DNA from 4 places in the Streptomyces sp. Je 1-332 genome. Region 4 is predicted to be linked to each of the others. Evidence: riboswitches for the same ligand, from Rfam matches in the RefSeq annotation. Region 4 holds a riboswitch; each other region holds the start of a gene.
The links. Region 4 has a riboswitch for cobalamin ahead of ABXJ52_RS10350 (ABC transporter substrate-binding protein). Riboswitches for the same ligand answer to the same signal wherever they lie in the genome.
Positions count from the first base shown of each region.

Region 1: linked by a shared signal. The riboswitch ahead of ABXJ52_RS14055 (ABC transporter substrate-binding protein) and the one ahead of ABXJ52_RS10350 (ABC transporter substrate-binding protein) in region 4 are both predicted to bind cobalamin.
Region 2: linked by a shared signal. The riboswitch ahead of ABXJ52_RS33505 (energy-coupling factor ABC transporter permease) and the one ahead of ABXJ52_RS10350 (ABC transporter substrate-binding protein) in region 4 are both predicted to bind cobalamin.
Region 3: linked by a shared signal. The riboswitch ahead of ABXJ52_RS08360 (cobalamin biosynthesis protein) and the one ahead of ABXJ52_RS10350 (ABC transporter substrate-binding protein) in region 4 are both predicted to bind cobalamin.

Region 1 covers NZ_CP160402.1:3,098,364-3,101,947, forward strand. The annotation lists gene ABXJ52_RS14050 (iron ABC transporter permease) at 1-675, opposite strand, end outside; gene ABXJ52_RS14055 (ABC transporter substrate-binding protein) at 822-1,772, opposite strand; cobalamin riboswitch at 1,817-1,965, opposite strand; gene ABXJ52_RS14060 (M67 family metallopeptidase) at 1,955-2,377, opposite strand; gene ABXJ52_RS14065 (amino acid permease) at 2,468-3,584, opposite strand, start outside.
Region 2 covers NZ_CP160402.1:7,461,034-7,464,617, forward strand. The annotation lists gene tsaD (tRNA (adenosine(37)-N6)-threonylcarbamoyltransferase complex transferase subunit TsaD) at 1-972, shown strand, start outside; gene ABXJ52_RS33500 (GNAT family N-acetyltransferase) at 972-1,610, shown strand; cobalamin riboswitch at 1,696-1,880, shown strand; gene ABXJ52_RS33505 (energy-coupling factor ABC transporter permease) at 1,910-2,686, shown strand; gene ABXJ52_RS33510 (energy-coupling factor ABC transporter substrate-binding protein) at 2,686-3,075, shown strand; gene cbiQ (cobalt ECF transporter T component CbiQ) at 3,082-3,584, shown strand, end outside.
Region 3 covers NZ_CP160402.1:1,786,610-1,790,193, forward strand. The annotation lists gene ABXJ52_RS08345 (class II aldolase/adducin family protein) at 1-83, opposite strand, end outside; gene ABXJ52_RS08350 (inorganic phosphate transporter) at 390-1,664, shown strand; gene ABXJ52_RS08355 (hypothetical protein) at 1,677-1,937, shown strand; cobalamin riboswitch at 2,044-2,186, shown strand; gene ABXJ52_RS08360 (cobalamin biosynthesis protein) at 2,294-3,235, shown strand; gene ABXJ52_RS08365 (cobyric acid synthase) at 3,232-3,584, shown strand, end outside.
Region 4 covers NZ_CP160402.1:2,223,571-2,227,154, forward strand. The annotation lists gene ABXJ52_RS10345 (iron chelate uptake ABC transporter family permease subunit) at 1-711, opposite strand, end outside; gene ABXJ52_RS10350 (ABC transporter substrate-binding protein) at 708-1,760, opposite strand; cobalamin riboswitch at 1,826-2,012, opposite strand; gene ABXJ52_RS10355 (VOC family protein) at 2,045-2,542, opposite strand; gene ABXJ52_RS10360 (helix-turn-helix transcriptional regulator) at 2,548-3,414, opposite strand.

The sequences.
Region 1 (3,584 bases), 870 kb from region 4:
CAGGAGCAGGTCGAGGGGGCGGGCGAGGGCGACGAGCAGGGCCGTGCCGAGAATGAGTGCGATACCGGGCAGCGCGAGCATGTCCCAGCGGGCGCTGCCGAGGCCGCCGAGGGTCCAGTACAGGACTTCCTTCAGGTGGTCGGCGCTGTCGGAGGTGATCAGGATCAGGCTGGTCAGGGCGGAGAGGATGTACGAGACGGCCACCCCGGAGAGGATCAGGCGGCCGGTGGCGAAGCTGCCGCCTCCTGACCTTGCCAGCGTGTAGACGACGAGGAGCGAGAGCAGGGCTCCCGCGAAGGCCGCGGCCGGGATCGTGACGGTGGTGGCCAGGCCCGCTCCCAGGCCGAAGACGCTGCCGAGGACGATGACGGCGACGGCTCCGGCGGATGCGCCGGAGGAGACGCCGAGCAGGAACGGGTCGGCCAGGGGGTTTCTCACCAGGGCCTGGAGGACGGCGCCTATTACTGCCAGGCCTGCGCCTACGGCTGCGCCGAGCAGGACCCTTGGGAGTCTTACGTCCAGAACGATGGTGCGGAACGGGGAAGGTTCCGCACCTCCCGTCAGGATCTCCAGGACGTCGGCGGTGGGTATGCGTACCGAGCCCAGGGCCAGGCCCGCCACGACCGCTGCCGCGAGGGCTGCGCAGAGCGCCGCGATGACTGTCGCGTAGCCCAGGCGTCTGCGGGTTCGTGCGGCCCTGGCGGGGCTCTCCCCAATCCCGCCCCTTCCCGAAACCGGGGCTCCGCCCCGGGCCCCGAACTGGTTGCCGTCAGTCACCGGCTTCGCCGAGTTCGTCCTCAAACGCCGGACGGGCTGAGATTTCACAGCTGGTCCGCCAGCTTCCCCACCGCCGCCGGGGCCCTCACCCCCACCACCGTGTCCGACAGCGGCAGTACCGCGAAGCGCTTGTGCTTGATGGCGGGGATGTCCGCCAGGACCGGGTCGTCGAGGAGGCGCTTCTTCTTCTGGGCGACCGTCGTGCCGCCGTAGTCGAGGATCACGATCACCTCGGGCTTGCGGTCGACCACCGACTCCCAGGACGCGTCACCGAAGGACTTGTCCAGGTCGGCGAAGACGTTACGGCCGCCCGCACGCTCGATGATGTCGTTGCCGATGCCGCGGCCGCCCGCCGTGAAGGCGGTCTTGTCGCCGCTGTCGTAGACGAAGACGGGGACGGGCTTCGACTTCGCCTCCGTCTGCGCCAGTTCACGCTTCGCCGCGGTCACCCACTTCTCCGCCCGCGGCCGCACCCCGAACGTGCTGCCGACCTCGCGGACTTCCTTGTAGACGTCGTCCATCGAGACGGGCTTCTTGGCGCAGCCCTCCACGTTCAGGCGGCTCTCCACGCCTGACTTCGCGAGGGCCCCGCGGCTGCGGCCCTCGCCCGCGAGGAAGGACGACGCGTAGCCGCCGTAGACGAAGTCGGGGTTCGCGGCCAGGAGTTTCTCGTAGGAGGGGTACTCCTTGGCTAGGACGGGGGTGTCCGCGTACGCCTTCGCGTACTTCGGCAGGACCTTGTCGTCCAGGTACGCCGTGCCCGCGATGCGGTCCTCGAGACCCAGCTCCAGCATCACTTCCGTGACGTGCTGGTTCATCGTGACGGCGCGCTTCGGGGGTGCTTCGTACGTCGTCTTCACGCCGCAGTTCGTGACCGTGTACGGGAAGCCTGGGGCCTTGGACTCCGGCTTCGAGTCGGCGCCGTCGGAGGACGAGCACGCGGCGAGCGGGGCCAGCAGGGCCGCGGCGAGCAGCAGACGTATGGGGCGGGACATGGCTGAGCTGCCTCCTCCAGGGGATTTCCGCGTCCCCTGCGTCGTGGGAGAAGAAGGCGGCAGGTCAGTTCCTGACTGCCCCACCCGCGAAGGGTGGGGTCACAGTGGCGGGACCGTGCCGGATTCGCACCGGCTTCCTGGGTCCTGCCGCCTCGAAGGTGAAGCTCAGTATGCCTGGAGGATCAGTACGCCTGGACGACCTTCACCTCTTCTTCGGTGACCTCGCCGTCCACGATCCGGAAGGAGCGGAACTGGAAGTCGCCCGCGTCGTCGGTGTCGGCCGTGGAGACCAGGACGTAGTGGGCGCCCGGCTCGTTGGCGTACGAGATGTCGGTGCGCGAGGGGTAGGCCTCGGTCGCCGTGTGCGAGTGGTAGACGATCACCGGCTCCTCGTCGCGGTCGTCCATCTCGCGGTAGAGCTTGAGGAGGTCGCCCGAGTCGAACTCGTAGAACGTGGGCGAGCGTGCCGCGTTCAGCATCGGGATGAAGCGCTCGGGGCGGCCGGTTCCCTCCGGGCCCGCGACCACACCGCAGGCCTCGTCGGGGTGGTCCTGGCGCGCGTGCGCGACGATCTGGTCGTGGAGGGCCTGGGTCAGGGTCAGCATGGCAGCCAGGATAAGCAGAAGGGCCGACCCGTACCGAAGAGTGGTACGGACCGGCCCACATGCTGGGATCGAGCGGGAATGACCTGACGGTCAGGACTTGATCGCGTCCTGCTTGTCCGCCTCGCCACCACCCGTCGACTGCGTGTCGTTGCGCTTCTGCATGACCAGATAGCCGACGCCGAGGATCAGCGCCCACACCGGAGCGGCGTAGAGCGAGATCCGCGCGTCCTTGTCGATGCCCATCATGACGATGACCATCGCGATGAAGGCGAGCGCGAACCAGCTCGTGAACGGAGCTCCCGGCGCACGGAAGGTGGACATCGGCAGCTCGCCGCGGTCGGCCTTGCGGCGGTACTTGATCTGGCAGATCAGGATCATGATCCAGGCCCACATGCCGGAGATGGTCGCGAAGGAGACGACGTAGTTGAACGCCTCGCCCGGCCACTGGTAGTTGATCCAGACGCCGACCAGCATCAGGGTCGCGGAGAAGGTGGTGCCGACCAGCGGCAGGCCGTTCTTCGTCAGCTTGGTGAAGAACTTCGGGCCCTGGCCGTTGAGCGCGAGGTCGCGCAGCATGCGGCCGGTGGAGTACATGCCCGAGTTGCAGGAGGAGAGCGCGGCCGTCAGGACGACGAAGTTGACGATCGCGGCGCCGATGCCGAGGCCCATCTCCTGGAAGGCCGCGACGAACGGCGAGACGCCCGGCTGGAACGAGGTCCACGGCACGACCGAGAGGATCATGACGAGGGCGCCGACGTAGAAGACGGCGATGCGCCACGGCACGGTGTTGATGGCCTTGGGCAGGACGGTCTTCGGGTCCTTGGACTCGCCCGCGGTGACGCCGACCAGCTCGACGGCGAGGAAGGCGAACATCACGATCTGCAGCGTCATCAGCGTGGAGCCGATGCCGTTCGGGAAGAAGCCGCCCTGGTCCCACAGGTGGGAGACGGACGCGGTGTCGCCGGCGTCGGAGAAGCCGATGGTGAGGATGCCGGCGCAGATGAGGATCATGCCGATGATCGCGGTGACCTTGACCATCGAGAACCAGAACTCGAGCTCACCGAAGAGCTTCACGGAGATCAGGTTGGCGCCGTACAGGATGACCGTGAAGATCAGCGCGTAGGCCCATTGTGGAATGGCGTCATGTGTCCAGTACTGCATGTACTGGGCCGCTGCCGTGACTTCCGTGATGCCGGTGACGACCCAG
Region 2 (3,584 bases), 5.2 Mb from region 4:
GTGGCGTCGAGCATGGACGAGCACGCCCGGTTCGGCGGCGTGGTCCCCGAGATCGCCGCACGAGCGCACCTGCACTCCTTCACCCCGGTCGTCCGCCACGCCCTCGACCAGGCGGGCCTGAAGCTGTCCGACATCGGCGCGGTGGCGGTCACCACGGGCCCCGGCCTGTCCGGCGCGCTCCAGGTCGGCCTCGCGGGAGCCAGGACCCTGGCCTACGGGCTGGACGTCCCGCTGTACGGGGTGCACCACCTGGCCGGGCATGTCGCCGCCGACACGCTGGAGCACGGCCCGCTGCCCGACCCCTGCGTGGTCCTGATCGTCTCGGGCGGGCACACCTCCCTGCTGCTCGTCCGGGACCTGGCCCGTGACCCGATCGTGCACCTGGGGGACACCCTGGACGACGCGGCGGGCGAGTGCTTCGACAAGGTCGCCCGCGTCTTCGGCCTGCCGTATCCGGGCGGCCCCGCCATCGACCGCGCCGCACGGAGCGGCGATCCGCGGGCGGTGGCCTTCCCCCGCCCCCTCACCGGGCCGAAGGACGACCCGTACGCGTTCTCCTTCTCCGGTCTCAAGACCGCCGCCGCGCGCTGGGCCGAGGGGCACGCCGGCCGTGATCTTCCGGTGGCGGACGGCGCGGCCTCGCTCCAGGAGGCCGTCGCGGACGTACTGACCCGCAAGGCGCTCGCCGCCTGCCGGGATCACGGGGTCGGGACCCTCGTCGTGGTGGGCGGTGTCGCCGCCAACTCGCGGGTGCGGTCGCTCGCCGAGGAGCGGTGCGCCGCCGCGGGCCTGCGGCTGCGCGTACCCCCGATGACCCTGTGCACCGACAACGGCGCGATGATCGCCGCCGTCGGCGACCTGCTCGTACGCTCCGGGGCCCAGCCCGCACCCTGGGACGTGTCGATCGACCCGTCGGCTCCCCTCGCGTACGCGGCCCTGCAGCCGAGGGCGGCCACGGCGAGGGCCGCTTGATGGCGGCGGTCGTGCGGGTGCTGAGCGGTGCGCAACTGCTCGCGTACGTCGACGACTTGCGCGGCGTGTACGCCGAAGTCTTCGGCGCGGCGCCCTGGTACGAGGACGAGGAGAGGGTGGCCCAGTTCCTGGTCCGGCTCGGCGACGACGCGCGGCGGCCCGGCTTCACCGCGGCGGTCGCCCTGGAGGGCGCGCGCATCACGGGGTTCACCACCGGGTGGACCACGCCCGCCCCCTTTCCCGCCGACCGCTGCTATCCGCAGGTGGCTGCCGGACTGGGCGCCGAGCGCGCCAAGTCGTGGCTGTGCGGGGCCCTGGAGATAGACGAGCTCGCCGTGCGCCCCACCGCGCAGGGCACCGGGACCGGGGCCGCCCTGCTTGACGCGGTGGCCGCCGGCGCCCCCGACGGCCGTCTCTGGCTGCTGACTTCGGTCAGGTCGCCGCAGGCCATGGCCTTCTACGGCCGCCGGGGCTGGACCCAGGCGACACACCCCGCTCCCGACGGCAGGGGCGTCGTCGTCTTCCTCGGGCCCCGCCACCCCGCCAGGACCCTCGCGGCGTCCCGCGGCGTGGAAGGCGCGACCGCCCGGGAAGCGTGCCGCACGTCTGGCGCGCACGGGCCGATGCACATGGGCTGACCAGGGGCGTACGCCCCTGACCGGTGCGCTCGCGCGTGCCACAGGTGGGGCGGTCCCGCAAGTTGTCAGTTGGCTCGATCGCGCACTAAGGTCGCCACGCCTTGGTGCTCGGGAAATCCGGTGTGATGCCGGTGCGGCCCTCGCCACTGTGATCGGGAAGTCCGGCTCCAGCCCTCGCGGCAGCCACTGGGTACTCGCGTACCCGGGAAGGCGGAGTCCGGTCGGTACGACCCGTCAGCCAGGAGACCGGCCAAGGCGCGTTGTCCATCCACGAGGTGCTGGAGAGGGTCTGCTTAGCCATGCACATAGCCGAGGGTTTCCTCCCGCCGGCGCACGCGATCGCCTGGGGCGTAGCGTCCGCGCCGTTCGTCGTCCACGGAGTCCGCTCCCTCACCCGTGAGGTCAAGGAACACCCGGAGAGCACACTGCTCCTGGGCGCCTCGGGAGCGTTCACCTTTGTCCTTTCCGCGCTGAAGATCCCATCCGTCACGGGCAGTTGTTCGCACCCGACGGGGACCGGGCTCGGCGCGATCCTGTTCCGGCCGCCGATCATGACGGTGCTCGGCACCATCACCCTTCTGTTCCAGGCGCTGCTGCTCGCCCACGGCGGGCTCACCACGCTCGGCGCCAACGTCTTCTCCATGGCGATCGTCGGGCCCTGGGCCGGATACGCCGTCTACCGCCTCCTGAAGCGGTACGACGTGCCGCTCATGGTCGCCGTGTTCTTCGGCGCGTTCGTCGCGGACCTGTCCACGTACTGCGTCACCAGCGTCCAGCTCGCCATGGCGTTCCCCGACCCCGGCAGCGGATTCATCGGCGCACTGGGCAAGTTCGGCGGCATCTTCGCCGTCACGCAGATCCCCCTCGCGGTCAGCGAAGGACTGCTCACCGTCATCGTGATGCGGCTGCTGGTGCAGTCCAGCAGGGGAGAGCTCACGCGGCTCGGCGTACTGCTGCAGGGCAAGAAGCAGGCCGATACGACGAAGACGGCCGATACCACCAAGACGACCGAGACGACCGAGACGACCAAGACGACCGCGACGACCAAGACGACGGAGACGGGGGCCAGCGCCTGATGAGCCGGAACGCGAAGATCAACACTCTGCTCCTCCTCATCGTCGCCGCGCTCGCGGTGCTGCCGTTGGCGCTCGGCCTCGGGGACGACGAGAAGGAGCCGTTCGCCGGGGCCGACGCCCAGGCCGAGACCGCGATCACGGAGATCAAGCCGGACTACGAGCCCTGGTTCTCGCCGCTGTACGAACCCCCGTCAGGGGAGGTCGAGTCGGCGCTCTTCGCGCTGCAGGCGGCGCTGGGAGCGGGCGTCCTCGCGTACTACTTCGGTCTGCGCAAGGGACGCCGTCAGGGCACGGAGATCGCGCGCGCCGGGGGGGCCGACACGGAGAAGGCCACCACCGAGAAGGCCGCCGACGCGGAGAGCGGCCGGGCCGAGACCGAGCAGGTCTGACCCCGCGTGCTGCCCATCGACGCGGCGGCGCACAGCAGTCGCTGGCGCCGCCGCCACCCCGTGGACAAAGCCGTGCTCGGGCTCGGCCTCACCGTCCTCGCGGTCTCCCTGCCCCCCTGGCCGGGTGCCGCCCTGGTGCTCGTCGCCGCGCTCGCCGTGCTGCTCGGGCCCGCCGGTGTGCCGCCGCGCAAACTGTGGCGTGCCTACCGCGTACCGCTCGGCTTCTGCGTCACCGGCGCCCTGACCCTGCTCGTCCAACTCGGCGGTCCTGGAGGGTTCTTCACGCTCGCCGAGGGTGGGCCCGCACGGGCGGGCGGACTCCTCCTGCGCACATCGGCGGCCTCGCTCGGCGTCCTGCTGTTCGCCTTCACCACGCCTCTGTCGGATCTGTTGCCCCGGCTGGTCAGGGCGGGTGTGCCGGCGCCGGTCGTCGACGTGGCTCTCGTCATGTACCGGATGAGCTTCCTCCTCCTGGACTCCATGAGCCGGATCCGGCAGGCGCAGGCCGC
Region 3 (3,584 bases), 440 kb from region 4:
GCCACCGTCCTGCGGGCCGCCGCCACCAGTTCGTCCCACGCCCGCTCCACGCCCCGCCGGCCTTCGTCCCGCTGCTCCGTCATGCCGTGATCCTGCCAGGCGCCTCGCGATCCGCCGGCGCGGCGGCCGGGCGGCTCGGGTGATCAGAATCTCTTCGGCGGCTCGCCGAGGCGGCTTGAGGGGCGGGCCCGAGGGTGGTGAGGCACCCTGGGAAGCCGGGAATCCGGGCCTCCCGCCGCCGCTCCGGTCGATCACCGGCACGGCACAAGCGGAACCGGAGCGAAGGCGCCCCGTATTGGGTCACCGCACGGCCCGGCCCAGTTCACTTTCCGTTCACCAAGGTTGCCTACGTTCCACTTGCCACTGACGTCCAACAGAAGCCTGGGTAAATGGAACACATCACGCTTCTCCTCGGGATCGTGATCGTTACCGCTCTCGTGTTCGACTTCACGAACGGTTTCCACGACACAGCCAACGCGATGGCTACCACCATCTCGACTGGCGCTCTCAAGCCCAAGACGGCGGTGGCCATGTCCGCCGTGCTGAATCTCGTCGGCGCTTTCCTCTCCGTCGAAGTCGCCAAGACGATCTCTGGCGGCATCGTCAACGAGGACGGACTGAAGACAGAGGTGATCTTCGCGGCGCTGGTCGGCGCGATCCTCTGGAATCTGCTGACCTGGCTGGTGGGCCTGCCCTCCAGTTCCTCCCACGCACTCTTCGGTGGCCTCATCGGCGCCGCGGTCATGTCGATGGGCTGGTCGTCGATCAACGGCGGCACCGTCGTCACCAAGATCCTGATCCCGGCCCTGGCCGCGCCCCTCGTGGCGGGTCTCGCCGCGCTGGTGGCCACGCGCCTGACGTACCGGATCGGCCGCAACACCGACACCAAGGCCACGGCCAAGGGTTACCGCGCCGGACAGATCGCCTCCGCGGGCCTCGTCTCGCTGGCCCACGGCACGAACGACGCGCAGAAGACCATGGGCATCATCACGCTCGCCCTGGTCACGGGCGGCGTCCTGAATCCGGGTGCCAACCCCCCGATGTGGGTCATCGTCTCGGCCGGTGTCGCCATCGCGCTCGGCACCTACCTCGGCGGCTGGCGCATCATCCGCACCATGGGCAAGGGCCTCACCGACCTCCAGCCGCAGCAGGGCTTCGCCGCCCAGACCAGCGCCGCGACGGTCATCCTGGCCTCCTCGCACATCGGTTTCTCGCTCTCCACCACGCAGTCCTGCTCCGGCGCCGTGATGGGCGCGGGCCTCGGCCGCAAGGGCGGCGTGGTCCGCTGGTCCACGGCGACCCGCATGTTCGTCGCCTGGGGTCTGACCCTGCCGGCCGCCGGTCTGGTCGGCGCGGGGGCCGAGTTCCTCACCAAGCAGGGCCCCTGGGGCATCGCGGCCACCGCCGCGCTCCTCATCGGCGGCTCCGCCGTCATCTGGGTGCTGTCCCGGCGCAACGCCGTCGACCACACGAACGTCGCCGACGACGAGATCGGCGGCTCCTCCGCCGCCGAGCCCGTGGGCGTCGTGACCAACGCGATGGCCGCCGTCACACCGCCCCCCACCGGGTCGGCCGTGGCCAGCGCGGACGTCGACTTCGTCAAGGCCACCATCGCGGCCCCGACCAGCACCGTGGCGGACCCCGCCCGGCCCGCCACGGTGTAAGGAAGAGTCAGCATGGACATCGACTGGGCAGCTCTCGGCTCCGTCTTCGGAGTCAGCCTCGCGGTGACGGTGGCCCTGGTGGGCCTGTTCACCCTCGGCATCGTCGGCCTCTCCAAGCACGAGGCGGCCACGTCCGGCGCCTCCAGCGCCGGCGCCTCCGCGGGTGCCTCCACGGCGGGCGGCACCGCCGCCGCGGCCCGCACGGGCGCGTACGTGTGCTTCGCGCTCTGCGCGGCGGCCGTGGCGTACGGGATCTATCTGATCGTCGCCTGACGACCGGCCTCGAAGGTGGGGTGCGGGACGCTTCTGCGTCCCGCACCCCACCTTCGTATGTGGGCCTCCGCACACTCTCCCGTCGCAGGTCAACGGCGAGTTGACGGGCCTTCGCGGGCCGTGGTGGACTGCCGGAGCCAATACGGCAGCAGGAGAGGAAGCCGGTGCGAATCCGGCGCGGTCCCGCCACTGTCATCGAGGAGCTGACTCCTCGGAAGCCAGGAACTCTCGCCGCCGATCACGTCGAACCAGGGCGCGGACACCCTGAGTGAGGACATTCGCCATGCGCGGCCGCCCGTTGCCGGACCAGTTCCCGAGCGTGAGCTCTCTTCTCGGCACGACGACCGGCTGAAGCCATGCGTGCCGATCGCGACTTCGCGTACGGCGCCGCCGCCGGCCTCCTCGGTGATCTGTTCCTCGGCGATCCGCGCCGCGGGCATCCGGTCGCCGCGTTCGGGCGGGCCGCGAGCGCTGTCGAGCGACTGCTCTGGCGTGACCACCGCGGGTGGGGCGCCCTGCACGCCGTGGTGTGCGCCGGAGGCGCGGCCGGCGCCGCCGTCCTGGCCTCTTCTCTTGTACGTGACTCACGCGCCGCGTCCGTCGCGCTGACCGCCGCTACCACCTGGGCCGTGGTCGGCGGCACCTCGCTGGGGCGTGAGGCGCGGGCGATCGGCGGGGCGCTCGCCGCCGGGGACATCGAGGTGGCGCGTGAGCGGCTGCCGCATCTGTGCGGCCGCGATCCGCAGGCGCTCGACGCCGACGGCATCGCGCGGGCCGTGGTCGAGTCCGTCGCCGAGAACACCTCCGACGCCGTGGTGGGGGCGTTGATGTGGGGGGCCCTTGGCGGGGTGCCCGGCCTCGTCGCCTTCCGCGCCGTCAACACGCTCGACGCCATGGTCGGGCACAAGTCCGTGAAGTACCGGCGCTACGGGTGGGCTTCCGCGCGCCTCGACGACGTACTGGGGTGGCCGGGCGCCCGGCTCACCGCGGTGCTCGCGGCTGCCGCCGGGGACGCGCCGCGTGGCGCGGTGCGGGCCTGGCGGGAGGACGCCGCCAAGCATCCGAGCCCCAACGCGGGGCCCGTCGAGGCCGCGTTCGCCGGGGCGTTGGGCGTACGGCTCGGGGGGACCCTCTCGTACGCGGGCCGGGTCGAGCACCGGCCTGTCCTGAACGGGGACGGGCGGGGCGTCGAAGTCACCGACATCGAGCGGGCAGTGAAGCTGTCGCGGCGGGTCGGGCTGCTGGCTCTCGGGGTCGCCGCAGCCGTGAGCACCATACGGAAAGGCAGGGCCTCATGAGTGGTGGGCTGCTCGTCGCAGGAACCACGTCCGACGCGGGCAAGAGCGTCGTCACCGCCGGGATCTGCCGGTGGCTGGCCCGAAAGGGCGTCTCCGTCGCGCCCTTCAAGGCGCAGAACATGTCCCTCAACTCCTTTGTCACGCGCGAAGGCGCCGAGATCGGGCGGGCGCAGGCCATGCAGGCGCAGGCCGCCCGGGTCGAGCCGACCGCGCTGATGAACCCCGTGCTGCTCAAGCCCGGCAGCGACCGCAGCAGCCAGGTCGTGCTCATGGGCAAGCCGGTCGGTGAGATGAGTGCGCGTGGCTACCACGGTGGGCGGCAGGAAGCGTTGTTGTCGACCGTCGTGGG
Region 4 (3,584 bases):
TGCCGCCGCGTCCTGGCCGAAGGCGAACGCGTCCAGGGTGCGGGCCTGCGTCAGGCAGACGGCGAGGGCCACGAAGAGCACCGCCGCGCACAGCGAGACGTCCGTCCAGCCCACTCCGCTCAGCGAACCGAGCAGCCAGAACAGGACACTTCGCGTCGTCTCCGCGTCGCCCGACGTCAGGATCACGAAGGAGGTGAGGGCGGAGAAGAGCTGCATCGCCGCCACGCCCGAGAGCACCACTCTGTCCGCGCTTGCGCCCAGGCTGTGGCTCAGCAGCAGGACCAGCGCGAACGAGACGACGGCCCCGGCGAAGGCGCCCGCCGATACCGACACCACTCCCCCGCCGACCCCCAGGACGACGATCGCGACCGCGCCCGTGGACGCCCCCGAGGAGACGCCCAGCACGAAGGGGTCGGCGAGCGGGTTGCGCAGGAGGGACTGAAGGACCGTTCCGCAGACCGCGAGGCCCGCGCCGCAGACCGCGGCGAGGAGCGTGCGCGGCATGCGCAGGTTCCACACGATGCCGTCCCTGATGGGCGTGAGCCGCGCCTCTCCCCAGCCGAGGTGAGCCGCGACCGCCGACCACACGTCCGGTACGGAGATGTCGGCGGGGCCGATGGTGACGGCCACCGCGACGGAGAGGGCGAGGGCGGCGAGGCCCGCCGTCCAGAGCAGGGCGCAACGTATGCCGCCCGGGGCGGCTTTCCTCACTTGGCGAGCCCGAACTCACGCAAGGCGTCCGCGACTTGCTCCACTCCGTCCACCGTGCGGATCGTCGGGTTCATGGCCTGGCCGCTCAGCAGCACGTACCGCTTCTTCTTCACGGCGGTCAGGTTCTTGGTGACCGGGTTGGACTCCAGGAACTCGATCTTCTTCTTCGCGCTCTCGGCCGTCTGCGACTTGCGGGTGAGGTCGCCGATGACCAGGACGTCCGGGTCGCGGTCCGCCACCGTCTCCCAGTTGATCTGAGGCCACTCCTCGTGGGTGTCGTCGAAGACGTTCCGCACGCCGAGTTCCCGGGTGATGACGCCTGGTGCGCCGCAACAGCCCGCGATATAGGGCGAGTCGGAGTTGGCGAACCAGTAGAGGAGCGTCGTGTCGGACGCCTCGGCCTTCTTGATCGCCCCACTCGCCTTCGCCACCCGGCCCTTGAGGTCCGCGACCAGCCGTTCCCCTCGCTTCTCGACCCCGAACGCCCTTGCCAGGTCCCGGACTTCGCCGTACACCGTGTCCATGGTCAGCGTCTTGACGCGGCGGCCGTCGCCGTCGCCGCTGTTGTCCTTGCCTGCGCAGTCCGAGGGCGAGACGTAGGCGGGTACGCCGAGTTCGGCGAACTTGGCGCGGTCGGCGACGCCGCCCTTGCTGACCGTCGCCTGGAAGGAGGCGGTGACGAAGTCCGGTTCCTGGGCGAGGACCTTCTCGAAGGAGGGGTAGCTGTCGGCGAGCCGCTCGACCTTCGCGTTGTCCTGCTCCAGGCCCTTCAGAACCGGGTCGGTCCAGGTGCCGGTGCCCACCATGCGGTCCGCGAGGCCGAGCGAGAGCAGGATCTCCGTGGACCCCTGGTCGAGGGAGACCGCCCGCCGCGGCGGCGCCTTGATCTCCGCCTTCTTGCCGCAGGAGGTGAGAGTCAACGGATAGCCGGCGGCCTTGTCGTCCGTGGTGGAGGTGGCCGTGGAGCCGCCTCCGCAGGAGGTCAGGGTGACGGCCAGGGCCGCGGCGAGGAGAACAGACGTACGTACACGACGGGCTGTTGAGGACACGAGATCCCTTGAGTCTCACGGCTCATACGCGGAGCCTGGCCTGCTTCGTCACCTCCGCCGCCCGGTGTGCGGGCGAAGGTGCCAGCAGGTCTTCGGACTCGGGGATCGGCCGGACGGGGCGCCTTCCCAGGCGTCCGTGGACGCCCAGTGGCCGTGGCCCCGCCCGTTCCCCCTCACCGCTGCGCGTCAGTTCCGGATTCGCACCGGATTCCCTGGCCCTGGTGTGGGTTGACTGGCGCTCGCAAGCTATCACGCGAGGTCAGGACGGCTGCCGTCCCGCCAGGTCAGGCCGCCGTCCCGGGCCTCGGCGAGCCGCGGTAGGTGCCGAAGGACCACTTGTTGCCCTCGGGGTCGGCGATCGCGAACTCCCTGCTGCCGTACGGCTGGTCCTCGATCTCACGGATGATCTCGACCCCCGCCGCGGTGAGCCGCTGGTAGAGGTCGTCGACGTGGTCGGTGACGACGTACGCGCCGAAGGTGCCGGGCTTCAGGCACCACTCCTGGGACTTCTCGTCGTACGAGCCGAGCATGATCGCGCCGCCCTCGGGCCAGTCGAGCTCGGCGTGGGCCACGCGGTCGCCGTCCTCGTATACGGCGGTGCGCAGGAAGCCGACCGTGCCGACCAGGAAGTCGATCAGCGCGGGAGCGTCGTGCGCCTGGAGGGTCGGCCAGACGCTGGGAGCGCGCCCGGCGGACGCGGGAGCAGTTGCGGGAGCAGTTGCGGGAGTTGCGGGAGCAGTTGCGGACTGTGGCTGCTGGTTCTGCTTCTCTGTGGTGTCCATGGGTCCTACTCTTCGCCTCCACCATGGCTCCCGGCTTGGATATTCCGGCACTCCTCGGCCAGCCAGCCGCTGGGGCTCACCCCGGTGTACTGCTGGAAGTCCCGTACCAGGTGGGAGTGGTCGTAGTAACCGCAGTCCGCTGCGACACGGGCCAGGTCGGGGGCGCCGCCCGTCGCGACCGGGCGTACGACGGCGTCGCGTGCGCGCTGGAAGCGCATCAGGCGGCCCGCCTGCTTGGGGCTCAGGCCCGTCTCGGCGCGGAAGAGCGTGGTGAGGCGGCGTTCGCTGAGCGCGACATGCCGGGAGAGGCCGCGCAGGGTGCCGACGCCGCGATGCCGGGCGAGACAGGCCCACGCCTCCGCGACCTCGGGGCGTACGGAGCCGCCGGACGCGTCGGTGGCCGCGCGCTGCCTCAAGTAGCCGGACAGGGAGGCGAACCGCTCGTCCCAGCTGCCCTGCTCGCACAGCAGCTCCCGTACGTCGGTGGCGCGGCGCCCCATCACCTCCGCGCCCGGCGTCACCAGCTCGCCGGCCAGTTCCGCGGCAGGTACGCCGAGCAGGGCGCGGGCGGCGAGCGGGTGCACGGCGAGCTGGATGCCCGCCTCGTGCTCGGGACGTACGACGTACGCCGGGGACTGGTGCAGGCCGCCGACGACGATGTCCGTTCGGAGGGCGTCGCGGGTGCCGGCCTGCTCGGGGGTGGCGCCGGTGACGACGGGGCCGTCCAGCGAGAAGATCAGCGTCAGGTACGGGGACGGCAGGCCGCGGTGCAGGCCGGGCAGCTCGCCCCGCGTGCGGTAGCCGACGGCGGACACCACCATGCCGTCGAGGTGCGGGGCGGCCCGGACGAACTCCCGGGAGACGCTCTCCATGCCTCCCAGTATGCGATGGGCCTCGCTCCGAGGCAGGCCCGAGAGCCTGCCGGGCATCCGACTCGGCTACCCGCGCACGGGCATCCCATGCCCGTTGCCCCCAGTGATGCCGATCATGGGAATCCGCCGCCTGACCTCATACGATGACCCGCCGCTCCGGACGGGGCGCA